4 regions of the Massilia sp. 01N417 genome follow, and region 3 is predicted to be linked to each of the others. Evidence: predicted binding sites of a transcription regulator. Region 3 holds the regulator's gene; each other region holds the start of a gene.
The links. Region 3 encodes FNR, which switches genes on or off when oxygen is low (the NO sensors DNR and NnrR bind a similar motif). Its sites were predicted from a motif close to TTGATNNNNATCAA; they were not measured.
Positions count from the first base shown of each region.

Region 1 (3,932 bases), on a different contig from region 3:
GGCTGATCGAACGCCGCGTGGCCGCGCTGCCCGGCGTGCGGTCCTGCGTGCTGAACGTCGCTACCGAGCGCCTGCAGGTGCGCTGGGATGCATCGATCTGCCGTCCCAGCGCCATCATCGCGGCCTTGCGCGCCATCGGCTATGCGGCCTATCCCTATGACGCCACCCGCCACGGCGCCCAGCTCGAACGCGCCCGCAAGGCGCTGATGCGGCGCCTGTTCGTGGCCGGATTGTCGATGATGCAGGTGATGATGTACGCCGTCCCGGTCTACATGGCCACCGACGGCACCATGGACGCCGACATGACGGCCCTGATGGGCTGGGCTTCCTTCCTGCTCACGCTGCCCGCGGTGAGCTACTGCGCCTGGCCCTTCCTGCGCGGCGCCTGGAGCGACCTGCGGCGCGGCCTGCCCGGCATGGACGTCCCGGTGGCGCTGGGCATCCTGGCCGCCTTCGCGGGCAGCGCGGTGTCGCTGGTACGCGGCAGCGGCGCGGTCTATTTCGACTCGATCACCATGTTCGTGTTCCTGCTGCTGGGCAGCCGCTGGCTGGAACTCGACGCCCGCCGCAAGGCCGCGCGCGCGCTGGAAAGCCTGCAGCATGCCGCACCCGCCACCGCGCTGCGCCTGCCGCACTGGCCGGCGTCGATCGAACCCGAAACCGTTGCCGCCGGCAAGCTGGCGCCGGGTGACGTGATCCTGGTCCCGCCCGGGCAGACGGTGGCGGCGGACGGCATCATCCTCGACGGCCGCACGGAAGTCGACCTGTCGCTGCTGACCGGCGAGAGCCGCACGCGGCCGATGGCGCCCGGCGACCAGCTGCCCGGCGGGGCCGTCAACGTGGCCCAGGCGGTGACGGTGCGGGTGAGCAGCAGCGCCGCCGCCAGCACCCTGGCGACCCTGGTGCGGCTGAGCGAACGCGCCGGCCAGGACAAGCCGGAACTCGCCCGGTGGGCCGACCGCGTCGGCGCCTGGTTCGTGGTGGTGCTGCTGGTGCTGACGGCGGCCGTGTTCGCGTTCTGGCATGCGCTGGACCCGGCGCGCGCCTGGCCGGCGGCGATCGCGGTGCTGGTGGTGTCCTGCCCCTGCGCGCTGTCGCTGGCGACGCCGACCGCATTGGCGGCGGCGCTGGAACGCCTGCTGCGCCACGGCGTGCTGGCCGTGAAGCCGCACGTGCTCGAAACCCTGGAGCGCGCCACCCACGTGGTGTTCGACAAGACCGGCACCGTGACCCGCGGCCGTCCCGTGCTGCGCGATACCGTAACCCTCGGCATGGCCGAAAGCGCCGACTGCCTGCGCATCGCGGCGGCGCTCGAAGCGGGCAACGCGCATCCGCTGGCGCAAGCCCTGCGCGAGGCCCAGGCGGCATCCGATGCGGTGGCGCTGGAGGCGGACAGTATCGAGAACGTGGTCGGGCAGGGCATCGAGGGCGAAGTGGCCGGCCTGCGCTACCGCCTGGGCAGCGCCGATTTCGTGGCCGCCCTGGCCGGCGGCGTGGCGCCGCTGGGCGCACCGGCCGGCGCCAGCGCGGTCTGGCTGGGCAGCAGCGACCGCTGGCTGGCCCGCTTCGACCTGGTCGACGCCTTGCGGCCCGAAGTACCGGCCCTGGTGCGCCAGCTGCGGGCACGCGGCAAGACCGTGCTGCTGCTGTCCGGCGACGACGAGGAAGCGGTGCAGGCGGTGGCCAGCCAGCTCGGTATCCGCGATGCGCGCGGCCGCCAGCTGCCGCAGGATAAATTGGAGGTGGTACGCGCCCTGCAGGCCGAGGGGGCGGTGGTGGCGATGGTGGGCGACGGCATCAACGACGCCGCCGTGCTGGGCGGCGCCGACGTCTCGTTCGCGATGGGGCAGGGCGCCCAGCTGGCCCAGCTGCATGCCGACTGCGTGCTGCTGGACACCGGCGACGCCGGCCTCGAGCCGCTCGGCGAAGCGGTGCGCACGGCCGGCGCCTGCGTGCGCATCATCCGCCAGAACCTGGGCTGGGCGATGCTCTACAACCTGGTGGCGATACCGGCCGCGGCCAGCGGCCTGCTGAACCCCTGGCTGTCCGGCCTCGGCATGGCCGGCAGCTCGGCGCTGGTGGTGCTGAATGCCTTGCGGCTGAGGAGGGTGGGCTGATGGAAGCCTTGTATCTCTTGATTCCGCTGAGCCTGATCCTGGTGGCGTTTGCGCTGTGGGTCTTCTTCGGGGCGGCCGAGAGCGGGCAGTTCGAGGATCTGGATGGGCCGGCCTTGCGGATTTTGAATGATGATGACTAGCGATGGGGCCGCTCCGTTACATGCTCGGCCCGCGCCCGGTCCGCTGTTCCTTCTCGATCCGCTCCTGGCACTCGACACAAGTCTGCACCGTAGGCGTCGCCAGCAGCCGCTCCTCGGGAATGTCGCGTCCGCAGGACAGGCAGATGCCGTAGCCGCCCGACGCCAGTCGCCCGAGCGCGGCGTCGATGTCGTGCAGCAGCTTGGTTTCGTGCTCGGCCAGGTGCTCTTCGTTGTGGCTCAGCATTTCGCCGGCCGGGGCGTCGTCGTTCGAGCCCATGTGGGCCATCGGCGAGATCGCCGGGCGGTCGTCGGTGTCGCCGTCGGTGCGGGTGCGGACGGTGGCCAGCATGTCTTCGCGGCTCTGGCGCAGACGCTTGCCGATTTCTTCGTGCAGTGTCGGTGAGATGGGTGGCATGGGAAGTCCTCAAGTGTGGGTTTTTGTCTCCTACCACGGCCCGTTCCGGACATTTTGATTCACATCAAGGATTTTCCACGTTCAGAAACTTACGCTTCTGATGTCGTCCTTTATTTATTCTAGGGAGTGCATCTTGAGCACCAGTCTAAACTACAACTATAAGATCGTGCGCCAGTTTGCCATCGCCACCGTGGCCTGGGGCGTGATCGGCATGCTCGCCGGCGTCTGGATCGCGGCCCAGCTGGCCTGGCCGGCGCTGAACTTCGACATCCCATGGCTGACCTACGGCCGCCTGCGTCCGCTGCACACGAATGCCGTCATCTTCGCCTTCGGCATCTGCGGCCTGTTCGCCACCTCCTACTACGTGGTGCAGCGAACCTGCCAGGTGCGGTTGTTCTCGGACAAGCTGGCCGCCTTCACCTTCTGGGGCTGGCAGGCGGTGCTGGTCTCGGCCGCGATCACGCTGCCGATGGGTTTTACGCGCGGCAAGGAGTACGCCGAGCTGGAATGGCCGATCGCGATCCTGATCGCCATCGTCTGGGTGGCCTATGCGGTGGTCTTCTTCGGCACCATCGTCAAGCGCCGCGTGCAGCACATCTACGTCGCCAACTGGTTCTTCGGCGGCTACATCATCGCCGTGGCGGTGCTGCACATCGTGAACGGCATGTCGATGCCGGCCTCGCTGTGGAAGTCCTACTCGATGTACGCCGGGGTGCAGGATGCGATGATCCAGTGGTGGTACGGCCATAACGCGGTCGGCTTCATCCTCACCGCGGGCTACCTCGGCATGGTGTACTACTTCATCCCCAAGCAGGCCGAGCGCCCGGTGTATTCCTACCGCCTGTCGATCGTGCACTTCTGGGCCCTGATCTTCACCTATATGTGGGCCGGCCCCCACCACCTGCACTACACCGCGCTGCCCGACTGGACCCAGTCGCTCGGCATGGTGTTCTCGCTGATCCTGCTGGCGCCGTCCTGGGGCGGCATGATCAACGGGATGATGACCCTGTCGGGCGCCTGGCACAAGCTGCGCTCGGATCCGATCCTGAAGTTCATGATCGTCTCGCTGTCCTTCTACGGCATGGCCACCTTCGAGGGCCCGATGATGTCGATCAAGACCATCAACTCGCTGTCCCACTACACCGACTGGGGCATCGCCCACGTCCACGGCGGCGCGCTGGGCTGGGTCGGCTTCATCACCATGGGGTCGCTGTATTACCTGATCCCGCGCCTGGCCGGCAAGAAGCAGATGGAAAGCGT
Region 1 is NZ_JBFTRS010000013.1:158,722-162,653, forward strand. Features, by position in the region: gene AC1DOQ_RS15520 (heavy metal translocating P-type ATPase) at 1-2,117, shown strand, start outside; gene ccoS (cbb3-type cytochrome oxidase assembly protein CcoS) at 2,117-2,257, shown strand; gene AC1DOQ_RS15530 (TraR/DksA family transcriptional regulator) at 2,274-2,672, opposite strand; gene ccoN (cytochrome-c oxidase, cbb3-type subunit I) at 2,806-3,932, shown strand, end outside.
Region 1: ccoN (cytochrome-c oxidase, cbb3-type subunit I) is a predicted target of FNR. The motif match lies at 2,727-2,740, and genes of this name have one in related genera.

Region 2 (3,932 bases), on a different contig from region 3:
CTCGAGCGCGGCCTGCAGGTCGGCGGCCGCCTGCATGCGGGTATCGAAGAAACGCAGACCATGGCGGCCATGGACTTTTGCCTCGTTCATCGCAAGCGCAGCCTGCTTCAGAACCGTGTCGATATCGGTCGCCGCGGCGTCGAACACCGTCACGCCGATGCTCGCCGTGCTCCGGACGTCGCTGCCGGCCCAGACATAGGGCTTTTCCAATACTTCGAGGAACTTCCTGGCCGCCTGGCTCGCTTCGCCCACGGCCTGCCTGGCGGTTCGCCCCAACTCCTCCATCACGATCACGAATTCGTCCGCGCCCGCACGCGCGACTTGCGCGCCCGGAGGCAGGATGTCGCGCAGCCGGTCTGCCACCTGCCTCAACAGGCTGTCGCCGGCTTCGATTCCCAGACTGTCGTTGATCAGCCGGAAGTTATCCAGATCGAGGGAAAATATGGCGCCCACCTGGCCCGAGCGGCTCGAACGTGCAAGGATCTTCCGCATTTCCCCGATCAGGTAGCTACGGTTGGGCAGGCTGGTCAGCTGGTCGAAGTTACTCAGCTCATGGATACGGCGCTCGGCTTCCTTGCGTTCGGTCAGGTCGGTATTGGTGCCTGCGATACGGAGCGGCCTGCCCACCAGATCGCGCAGGACGAAGCCCCGCGACAGCACCGGCACATAATGGCCGTCCCGGTGGCGCAGGCGGAACTCGACGCCATAGACTTCGCGCCGGTCGGCAAACAGGGTGCCAATGAATTCTCGTAACCTGGCTTCGTCCTCGGGGTGCACGAGCCGCAGCCAGAGTTCTGGATCGGCCGGCAATGCCCCGGGCGCGTAGCCCAGCATCTCCCACCAGCGATCGGAGTAATAGATGTCGCCCGCCGCCAGGTCCCAGTCCCAGGATGCGTCGGTCGAGCCCCGTAGTACCAGCCGGAGCCGCTCTTCGGACTTTTCCAGCTGCTGCTTGGCGCGCTTCAGCGGCGTGCAATCGGTGAAGCACACGACCACTTGCTGCAGCTGCTGCTCCTCATCGAATTCCGGATAGGCATTACAGATCAGCCAGCGTACGGGTTCGGGCAGGTTGGCGGGCACTCCGACGATCAGGTTCCGGACCTTCGCGCGGGTCCGCAAGACCACGTTCACCGGATACGCCGATTGTGGCATGGCCTGCTTGTCCACGCCCACGAAGCTCCAGGTCGCGGCGTCCGCCTGGCTGCCGACGAGTTCCGTTTCCCCGCGGTCGAGGAGTTCGCGCGCCAGGCGATTGACCGAGAGAATGCGACCGTCGGAAGCGTGCACGACCACGCCGGCGGGCAGATGATCGAGCAGGCGATCGAGCCTGCGCTGGATGTCCGCGGCGGCGCTGGAATTCTTGGGAAACATGATATATGCGTCGGCTGTTTGGCGCTTCCCGCCATATTAGCAAGGGACTATCTCAAGCACATTAGAGGATTTGACTTGGGTCAAACTTTGACCATGACAGATGCGGATACTGCAAACCAACGGCGGCCTCCGTCCATCCCGCCCCCGTTGCAACCGCCATGGAGCGTACCGCCATGCTCAAGACCATCCTCGTTCATGTCGACGAATCGGTGCATGCGCCGGCACGCATACGCTATGCCGCCGCCCTCGCCCACGCTATCGGCGCCCACCTGGTCGGTGCGGCAATGTTCGGCGTGTCGCGCAGCGTTTTCCCGCACGGATATGACTCCAGGCCAGGCACGCTCAGCGCCAGCTATTTCAAGCCACTGGCCGATAATGCCGCACGTGCGCTGGCGGCGTTCGAACAGATCGCCGGCGAGATGGGGGTCCGCCACGAAAAGCGTTTTGTGTGCGACCAGGCGGACGACGGCCTTGCACGCATGGCGCGCTTTGCCGATCTGGTCGTCGTCAGCCAGGACGATCCGTCGGAATCGATGCCGGACATGGCGGAACGGCTGCCGGAATACCTCATCCTGAGCTGCGCGCGGCCCGTGATCGTCGTGCCGCGCAGCGACCCGCCGCCCTGGCATAGCCAGAAGGTGCTGGTGGCCTGGGACGGCGGCAAGGAGGCGTCGTTCGCGCTGAGCGCGTCCCTGCCATTGCTGCGCCACTCGACCGGTGTGGTGCTGGTGTCGATTGCCGGCCGCGATCCGTCCGAAGAGGCGTTCCGGATGGAGCAATCGGACCTGAAGCATTTCCTGGCGCGGCACCATGTGACGCCGCACATGCTGGTACGCGACGCCTGGCACGATACCGGCCACGACCTGCTGACGCTGGCCAGGGAAGCCGGCTGCGGCCTGCTTGTCATGGGCTGCTATGGCCACGGCAGGTTCCGGGAGCTGTGCATGGGCGGCGCCAGCCGGACCGTCCTGGCCGATGCCGATATCCCGGTACTGTACGCACATTGAGAATGCCGCCGCCGAGGGCGCCGCTCGCCCGTGAAGAACTGGCTGCCGTCGCCAGGCTGGACGCCGGCGCCGCCCTGCGCTTTCTGCGCAGCGGCGCTGAGGGACTATCCGCCACCGAAGCCCGCGCCCGGCTGGCCCGCCATGGACCGAACAGCGTCATGGAGAAGCGGCGGCGCCATCCGGCGCGCGCCCTCCTTGGCCAGCTCGTCCGGCCGCTGCCCCTGCTGCTGCTGGGTCTTGCCGGGCTTGACCTCGCTACCGGCCAGGGTATCAGCGCCGCGGTCATCGCCGTCATCGTCCTGCTGTCCTCGCTGCTCGGTTTCGTCCAGGAGTACCGTTCCGACCGTGCCGTGGAACGCCTGCGCGCCCTGGTACGGACCACCGTCCTCGTCCTCAGGCCGGGCGCCCCGGCGGCCGAACATCCGCTCGAAGAGCTGGTGCCGGGCGACATCGTGCAACTGGCGGCCGGCGATCCGGTACCGGCCGAAGTGCGCTTCATCGAGACGGTCGACCTGTTCGTCGACCAGTCCTCGCTGACCGGCGAATCGCTGCCGGTGGAGAAATGCGACGGTCCCGTCCCGGTCGACGGAACCGGCGCCAGGTTCGCCAACATCGGCTTCATGGGAACCCATGTCACCAGCGGGAGTGCGCGCGCACTCGTCATCGCCACCGGTACCGCCACCAGTTTCGGCCAGGTCGCGGCGGCGCTGGCGAGCGCACGAGAACGCACCAGCTTCGACCGCGGGATCGACCGGGTGGTCGCGCTGCTGCTGCGGATCATGCTGGTCATGGCGCCTCTCGTTCTTGTCCTGAACTGGGCGAGCAAGGGGAACTGGCAGGAAGCCCTGCTGTTCGCGACCGCGGTCGCCGTCGGACTGGCGCCCGAAATGCTGCCGATGATCGTCACCGTCAACCTGGCGCGCGGGGCGCTGCAGCTGGCGAAGCGGGAAGTGATCGTCAAGCGCCTCGGCGCCGTCCAGTCCCTCGGCGCGATCGATGTCCTTTGCACCGACAAGACCGGCACGCTCACCCAGGACCGCGTGGTGCTCGAAAGGCATGTCGACATCGACGGCAAGGAATCGGACGTCGTGGTCGACTACGCCTATCTGAACAGCTTTTACCAGACCGGGCTGAAAAACCTGCTGGACAAGGCCGTCCTGCAATATGCCGATGTCCATGCCCGCCTGAACGCCGATCGGGACTGGCGCAAGATCGGCGAAGTTCCCTTCGATTTCAGGCGGCGACGCATGTCCGTGGTGCTGGTCCGGCCGGATGGCCAGCGCATCCTGATCTGCAAGGGGGCTGTCGAAGAAATCATGGACGTCTGCACCAGTGCCGGGCGCGGTGGCGAAAGGATGCCCTTCGGCGCCGGCCATGCGGACCAGCTGGGCGCCGTGGTACAGGGGCTGAATGCGGACGGACTGCGGGTCATCGCGATCGCCTACCGGGTGCTGGGCGCGGGCGACGAACGCCTGACCGACCCGGCACTGGAGCGCGACCTGGTCCTGCTTGGCTATATTGCATTCTTCGATCCGCCGAAGGATTCCGCGGCCG
Region 2 is NZ_JBFTRS010000013.1:9,367-13,298, reverse strand. Features, by position in the region: gene AC1DOQ_RS14895 (EAL domain-containing protein) at 1-1,371, opposite strand, end outside; gene AC1DOQ_RS14890 (universal stress protein) at 1,545-2,378, shown strand; gene mgtA (magnesium-translocating P-type ATPase) at 2,381-3,932, shown strand, end outside.
Region 2: AC1DOQ_RS14890 (universal stress protein) is a predicted target of FNR. The motif match lies at 1,442-1,455, and genes of this name have one in related genera.

Region 3 (3,932 bases):
TTGTCTTCGTTGACGGAGGCGCTCGCTTCCGGCACCGACAGCGGCCGCGCCGGGGTCCGTCCCCTGCCCGGCCCGCCCTGCGGAATGCGGGTGGTATCGAAGGCCTGCGGCCCCTTGCGCACCAGCCTCAGCACGTAGGCGATGCCGACCCCGAACACGAAAAAGTAGGAGACCACGAACAGCGCCAGGCTCAGCGCCACCGGCCCGGCTTCGATCTTCGAGGCGCCGTCGGCGGTGCGCAGCACGCCATAGACGATCCAGGGCTGGCGCCCGGCCTCGGTGGTGATCCAGCCGGCCAGCACCGCCACCAGGCCCGCCGGTCCCATCCACATGGCCATGCGCAGGAAGCCGCGGCTGTCGAACAGGCGCTTCCTGAAGCGTAGCCACACGCCCCAGGCGCCCAGCGCGATCATCAGGAGGCCCAGGCCCACCATCACGCGGAAACTCCAGAAGACGATCAGGGAATTCGGCCGCTGGTCGCGCGGGAATTCCTTCAAACCCTTGATCTGGCCGCCCCAGGTATGGGTCAGGATCCAGCTGCCCACGCGCGGGATGCCGATGGCGAACTTGGTTTCTTCGTCCTTCATGCTGGGAATGCCGAACAGCAAAAGTGGCAGGGGCTTGTCGCCCTCGTTTTCCCAATGTCCCTCGAGGGCGGCGATCTTGGCCGGCTGGTGCTTCAGGGTGTTCAGGCCATGCATGTCGCCGACCACCGCCTGGATGGGCGCCACGATCAGCACCATCCACATCGCCATCGACAGCATGGTGCGCACCGCCTCGTTCCCCCGCCCCTTGAGCAAATGCCAGGCCGCGGAGCTGCCGACGAACAGCGCGGTCGACAGGAAGGCCGCGATCGACATGTGCACCAGCCGGTAGGGGAAGGAGGGATTGAAGACGATCCTGAACCAGTCGACCGGCACCATGCGGCCGTTGACGATGTCGTAGCCCTGCGGCGTCTGCATCCAGCTGTTCGAACCGAGGATCCAGGTGGCGGAAATGAGTGTACCGAGCGCGACCATGCAGGTGGCGAGGAAGTGCAGCCCGGGGCCGACCTTGGTCCAGCCGAACAGCATCACGCCGAGGAAGCCGGCCTCCAGGAAGAAGGCGGTGAGCACTTCGTAGGCCAGCAGCGGCCCGGTGATGGCGCCGGCGTATTCGGAGAAATAGCTCCAGTTGGTGCCGAACTGGTAGGCCATCACGATGCCGGAGACCACGCCCATGCCGAAGTTGACGGCGAAGATCTTCAGCCAGAAGTGGTAGAGGTCGACGAAGACTTGTCGCTTGGTCTTCAGCCAGCACAGCTCGAGCACGGCCAGGTAGCTGGCCAGGCCAATGGTGATGGCCGGGAACATGATGTGGAACGACATCGTGAACGCGAACTGCAGGCGCGCCAGGTCCAATGCCGCCAAGCCGAACATGAGTCCCCTCCGTTATTGTCGTGTGTAGAATCTAGCACGTGCTGAGCCGCGCACGATTGGCGGCGTGGCGATGGCTGGCCGCGTTCAAAATGCCACAGAGTATGATCAGGCAGTCAAGAAGCCCCGGCTTTACGGACGCCAGCCCGGCATGTGGCCGTATAATCGCAGGTATTGACATCCATTCGCTTCCTTTATCCGATGATCCAGGCCATCTCTTTCCAGAACGACGACAAGCCGCTGAACGTTTCCGCGCTCAAGGCCAGCTGCTCGGCCTGCAGCATGCACCAGCTGTGCCTGCCGATGGGCCTGGAAGAAGCGGACATCGACCGCCTCGACAAGATCATCGGCCGCCGCCGCCGCCTCGAGCGCGACGAAGCCCTGTACAAGATGGGCGAGCCCTTCCGCAACCTGTACGCGGTGCGCTTCGGCCACTTCAAGACCTACCAGGTGAACGCGGCCGGCGAAGCCCAGATTACCGGCTTCCAGATGGCCGGCGAACTGCTGGGCATGGATGCGATTTCCGGCGACCGCCACCATTGCGACGCCGTCGCGCTGGAAGACAGCGAAGTCTGCGAGATCCCCTTCACCAACCTGGAAGACCTGTTCGGCCAGGTGCCGGCCTTGCTGCGCCATTTCCACCGCATCATGAGCCAGGAAATCACGCGCGAGCAGAACGTCATGCTCCTGCTCGGCAATATGCGCGCCGAGCAGCGCTTCGCCGTCTTCCTGGTCAACCTGTCCGCCCGTTACGCCGCGCGCGGCTATGCGGCCAACAGCTTCCAGCTGCGCATGTCGCGCGAAGACATCGGCAACTACCTGGGGCTGACCATCGAGAGCATCAGCCGCCTGCTGTCGCGCTTCAAGAAGCTCGGCCTGCTGCAGGTCGACAAGCGCGAAGTGACCCTGCTGGAACCGGCGCGGCTGAAGGCGATGGCGGCCGGGACCGAGCAGTGCAGTCCGATGGCATGATCAGGCAGCCAGGGAGTTGTATTTCAGGCGCTCCCCTCGACAATAAGAGCCAGTCGGTACATGCTGGTCGTCCGGACGTAGGCCAAGCAAAAACGGAGGTCGACATGACGACAAGTAACTTAGTTGAAGAACTCTCGGGCGCGCCATCCCGCCATGGGCTTCTTGAGGACATTGGTAGTTTGCACGAAGGCCGAACCCGGCTCGATCTGGAAGGGTTCCGATTCGATCCGATACGACACCTTCCACTCTATGTCTTCAACCTCATCGACGACGACGGAGCTCTTGTCGGCCGGTATCACTTTGCACCGGGCGCGCCGGAAGCAGTGGGAGAAATCGGCAACGCCGGGGGATACGTGGAAGCAGCGTACCGGAACAGAGGTCACAGCAAAGAAGCAATCAAGGCCCTGGGCGAGCTGGCGTCGCGACACGGAATGGACTCGTTCATCATCACCTGCCCGAAGGACAACGACGCTGCGCGAAAGGCGTTGGACCAGGTCGGCACGAAAATGGCGAATCGCGATGGCGATATCTGTTTTTACGAAATTCCGGCATCGAAATCGAACTGAAGCAACCACGACGAGGAGACAGAGATGATCAAGGTGAGCGTAATGTATCCCAACGGTCCGGACGCCCGTTTCGACGACGCCTACTACCGGGACCGGCACATGCCGATGGTCAAGCAGTTGATGGGCGACTCCTTGAGGTACTACACCGTCGACAAGGGAATGGCCGGCGGTGCGCCGGCGTCGGATGCGCCCTACATCGCCATGGGCCACCTGTTCTGCGACTCCGTCGATGCCTTCCAGGCCGGTTTCGGCCCGCACACGAAGGAAATCATGGGCGACATTCCGAACTACACCAACCAGTCGCCGGTCGTCCAGATCAGCGAGGTGGTGGTCGGCCAGGCCTGAGCCGGGCGCACGCCTCATCCTTCCCAGCGCGAGCCGAGAAGGATGCTGCACATGTTCCCGCGCTGGAATGCGGGATCCTTGAAGGCGAGGAAATCGTCATTGAAGGTCCCGAAAGTGGTGTCCGGGCGCTGCCTCAAGCCCTCGTAGAAGGCGTCGATCACCCGGTGGCCGAAATCCCGTCCACGCGGGTGGGCGGCCATCACGGCGGCGCGCTCTTCCGCCGTGAACTGGTCGGCCGGCCAGGGCGCCCCAGTAATAGACGCGCACCGAATGCTGGTATAGCAGATCGCTTTCGGTATCGCGGACGAGCTCGGTAATCTCGCGCGCGATCCTGCTGTCCGGCAGGCGCACGCCGCAGATGCCGCTGTTTTCCATGGCAGGTCCCCCTCTCACCTGGTAGCGGGCAGGACCAGCTCGCGATCGTCCCGGTCCGTCACGAACACGGCGAGCAGCTTTGCCGGCTTGTCCTTGCTGGCGTTGCGGGCCACGGTATGGCGTGCTCCCGGGTCCTCGTACCAGCTTTCTCCCGCCCGGTACAGGCGCGGCTGCTCGTCGCCGACCGCGCTGACGATTTCGCCGGACAGCACGTAGGCGTAGATGAAGGCTGACTTCGGATGGGTGTGCGCCGGCGATG
Region 3 is NZ_JBFTRS010000026.1:83,925-87,856, forward strand. Features, by position in the region: gene AC1DOQ_RS23225 (cytochrome ubiquinol oxidase subunit I) at 1-1,418, opposite strand, end outside; gene fnr (fumarate/nitrate reduction transcriptional regulator Fnr) at 1,617-2,387, shown strand; gene AC1DOQ_RS23235 (GNAT family N-acetyltransferase) at 2,492-2,953, shown strand; gene AC1DOQ_RS23240 (EthD family reductase) at 2,978-3,298, shown strand; partial or broken gene AC1DOQ_RS23245 (hypothetical protein) at 3,313-3,673, opposite strand; gene AC1DOQ_RS23250 (cupin domain-containing protein) at 3,688-3,932, opposite strand, start outside.

Region 4 (3,932 bases), on a different contig from region 3:
GGCCGGCTGCGCCAGCTGAGGCAGGCGATGCCATTCCTTGCGCAGCGCGTCGGCATTCAGTTCGGCCGCCGGCCTGGCCTGCTGCTCGGTAATGAAAGTTTCGCGCGCCGCCAGCGCGGCCCGGCCGGCTTCGATTTCATGCAGGCTGGCCTGCAGCTTCTGGGCTTCGAGGCCGAATTCGGCCACCAGGCTGCGCGGCAGCGAGGGGTATTCGGGTGCCTGCAGGGCTTCGGCCTGTTCCCGGCTGAGGGCTTCCAGGCGGGCGGCCAGTTCGTCCCCCGGCAGCGGCTCGCCCGGCAGCCGGCGCAGCGCGGCCAGGCGGTCGATCATGGCGCGCTGCAACTGCACCTGGGCTTCCAGGCGCTGGGCCAGGGCGGCGCGCACGCCGGCGAATTCTTCCTGCAGCTCGGGGGCGGCGATGACCGCCCATTTGCGGTCGAGGTCGGCAACATGATTGGGTGTCAGCAACTCGTCCTTGAGCAGCACGCGTGCCTGCTCCAGCGTCGCTTCGCCGCGCCGCCGTTCCGATTCGTGATGCCGGTGGGCATCGAGGCGCGATTGCATCAGCTTGGCAACCCGGCGGTCGGTATTGCGCATCGCCGTATGGACGCGCTCCAGCAGCTCGGGGCGATGGACGAATTCGGCCGCGGCCAGGCGCAGCTCGGAAAATTCGCATTGGAGGATGAATTCCACCGCGGCGGCCTCGTCGCCCTGGAGCCGGCTCAGCTTTTCGGCCTGCAGCGCGCGCTGCGGGGCCGCGTTGGAGCCCGACCCCGAGGAGGCCGCCTGTTCCGGTTGCGCCTCCTGTCCAGCCGGCTTGTCGCCGGGCTTGTTGTCGCCCGGCCGCTTGAATAGGAACTCGAACATGATGAAATCGCACTTCCAAAATCGCCATCATAACAAAACCCTGATGGCCTCGCGCCACCGGACTGGCGCGTGCGGTCCGCCGCCCGGGCAGGCTTCAGTGCAGCAGCGACAGCATGGCGTGGCGCCGCCCGAATTCCGGCCCGGGCCCGTCGTGTCCATGCCCGTGCGGCTCGTACAGGGAATGGCGGGCTTCGACCGGCTGCGGCCGTCCGCGTCCGCACCTGACCGCCCCGCGGCGCTCGCGGGCGACGGCGTCGTGGGCCAGCATCTGGTTGGCGATCGCGAACCAGGCCTCGCCGCGCACCAGGCTGCGCGCCAGCGGGAACAGTTCGTGTTCCTCGCGCTCGAGACGGCAGCGCAGGGCCGCGATGCAGCGCTCGACGGCTTCGCAAAAGCTGCCGCGGCCGACGCCGCGCACCCCGGCGTCGACGCAGGCTTCGGCCGCCGCCAGCGCGTCGTTGGCGGCCTGGCTGAGCTGCTCGAGGTCGCGCAACAGGCCGTCGGCGGCCTCGGTGGCGCGGCGCAGGGCCGGCACCAGGAACTTGTCCAGCTTGCGCCAGTGGCAATCGTCCACCACCCGGCGCAACTCGGTGCACAGCCGGGCAGCCTGGCCGGGTATGAGGATGCCGCGATCGTCCGGCAGGGAATGCAATTCGCGCGCCAGCGACTGGAGCGCCGAGCGAACGGTGGTCTGTTCCACGGACAAGGCAACGAGGGTGTAAGTTGACGTCAGCATTCGGTCTCCGCTCAGTTTTTCGCCGACACAAAGCCCAGCCTGACCGGCGAGGTCGGGCAGGAAGCTCGGATGGGAGGCGCTTGTTTTGAACAGGCCTGCAGGAAGGGGTGTCCCCGTATCGTTGTTCATCGGCCTGAAAGAGCACCTAGTGTACGGACGGGTCCTGGGGGTGGGTTTGATCTGGAACAAACCGCAACCCCGGGCTCCCCCTGGGGAGGGGGAAGGATGTCAGGCGGCGATGGCCTGGGGCGAGGAGACCAGCGCGCGCAGCTGGCCGGCCACGGCGTCGGGATCGCTGCGCCCCACCTCCACCGCCGGACAGCCATGCCAGCGTGCGCAGCGCGCCAGCGCGGCGGCCAGGTCGCGCAGCAGGCGCTCGCTCGGCCGCACGCCGGGCTCCAGCGCCACCGATTTCAGTTCGAACACGCCGGCCGCGCGGTGCGCCTTGGCGTCGATGCGTCCGATCAGCTGGCCACGGCGCAGCACCGGCAGCGTGAAATAGCCGTACTGCCGCTTCTCGGCCGGGGTGTAGCACTCGAGACGGTAGTCGAAGCCGAACAGTTCCAGCGCGCGGCGGCGGTCCCAGACGATGGGGTCGAAGGGCGACAGCAAGGTGGTCACGGTTGGATTCAGGCGTCCCGCCGCGGCCTCCTCCAGCAGCGCCGCATGATCCGGGTGCACGAACACCGGATCCTTCCAGCCCTCGACGCGGGCGCGCAGCAGCAGGCCCTGGTCCGCCAGCGCCTGCGGCGCAACATGCGGCGCGCGGGTCCGGTGGTAGTCCGGGATCCAGGCGGCCCTGGCCAGCCCCAGCGCCTTCACCGCGCGCAGCACGAATTCGCGCCGGACTTCGTCGATGGCGGGCGCGCGGCTGTCGTCCCAGCCGGGCAGTACGCGCTCGGCCAGGTCGTAGACGCGATGGAAATTCTGGCGCCGCGCCACCATCACCTTGCCGGCCGTGAACAGGGCTTCGAGCGAACGCTTCTCGGGCTTCCACTCCCACCAGCCGCCGCTCTTGCCGTCCGTGCGCTCGAAGTCCGCCGCCCGCGTCTCACCATTGAGGCGGATGTGCTCGAGCACGCGGTCGACCTGCTCCGCATGCCCCTTCATCCAGGACGCGCCGGACTTCCAGCCCATCGAGTGCGGGTCGAGCATGCGGTGGCGGTACAGGCCATAATCCTCGATCGGGACGAAGCAGGCTTCGTGGGCCCAGTATTCGAACAGCTTGCCTTCCGCCAGCAAGGCTTCGAGCCAGGCCGGATCGTAGTCGCCCAGGCGGCTCCACAGCACCAGGTAGGGGCTGCGCGCGACCACGCTGATGGTGTCGATCTGCAGCACGCCCATGCGGCGAATGGCGGCCAGCACGTCGTCCCTGGTGGCGCGGGCGCGGCGGGGCTGCAGCATGGCCTGGGCCGCGAGGTGTAGGGCGCGCGCGGCGCCGATACTAAGGGTCAGTTCGCTCATTCGGCTATTTTATTTGAGCTATTGCCATGTTGCTCATCCGTCGGAGAACTTTTGTCAGCGAGATCAGGTCTGGGATATAGTTAGCCCCCTTCGCTCACCATCTTCCTGTCAGAAATACATGCGGCTGCTGCACACTTCCGACTGGCATCTCGGCCAGACCCTGCACAACTTCGACCGGACCTACGAACACCAGCGCTTCCTCGACTGGCTGCTCGACACCATCGTCGCCGAGCAGGTGGATGCCTTGCTGATCGCGGGCGACATCTTCGACAACTCGAACCCGTCGGCCGCCTCGCAGCGCCAGCTCTACCGATTCCTGCAGCAGGCGCGCGCCAAGTCGCCGCAGCTGGACATCGTCATCATCGCCGGCAACCACGATTCGCCGGGCCGCCTGGAGGCGCCCGGTCCCCTGCTCGAAGCCCATGGCACCCGGGTGGTCGGCCACGTGGTGCGCGATGACGCAGGCGGCATCGACGTCGGGCGCATGGTGGTGCCGCTGACCGGCCGCGACGGCGCGGTCGAGGCCTGGTGCGTGGCGATCCCCTTCCTGCGTCCGGGCGACGTGCCGCGCATCGAAGCCGCCGACCGCGAAGGCGGTGGCGGTGGCGAAAATCCTGCCGTCGACGCCTACATGTCCGGCATCGCCCTGCTCTACCGGCAGGCCTACGAGCTGGCGCGCAGCCGCTGCGCGAACGGGGAAGCCATCCTGGCCATGGGCCACTGCCATATGACCGGCGGCGATTCCTCGCCGGATTCCGAGCGCCGCATCCTGATCGGCGGCACCGAAGCCCTGCCCGCGTCGATGTTCGACCCCAGCATCGCCTACGCCGCCCTGGGCCACCTGCACCTGGCGCAGAAGGTCGGC
Region 4 is NZ_JBFTRS010000023.1:56,905-60,836, reverse strand. Features, by position in the region: gene AC1DOQ_RS21740 (DUF349 domain-containing protein) at 1-867, opposite strand, end outside; gene AC1DOQ_RS21735 (hemerythrin domain-containing protein) at 962-1,603, opposite strand; gene AC1DOQ_RS21730 (winged helix-turn-helix domain-containing protein) at 1,832-3,067, opposite strand; gene AC1DOQ_RS21725 (exonuclease SbcCD subunit D C-terminal domain-containing protein) at 3,186-3,932, shown strand, end outside.
Region 4: AC1DOQ_RS21735 (hemerythrin domain-containing protein) is a predicted target of FNR. The motif match lies at 1,779-1,792, and genes of this name have one in related genera.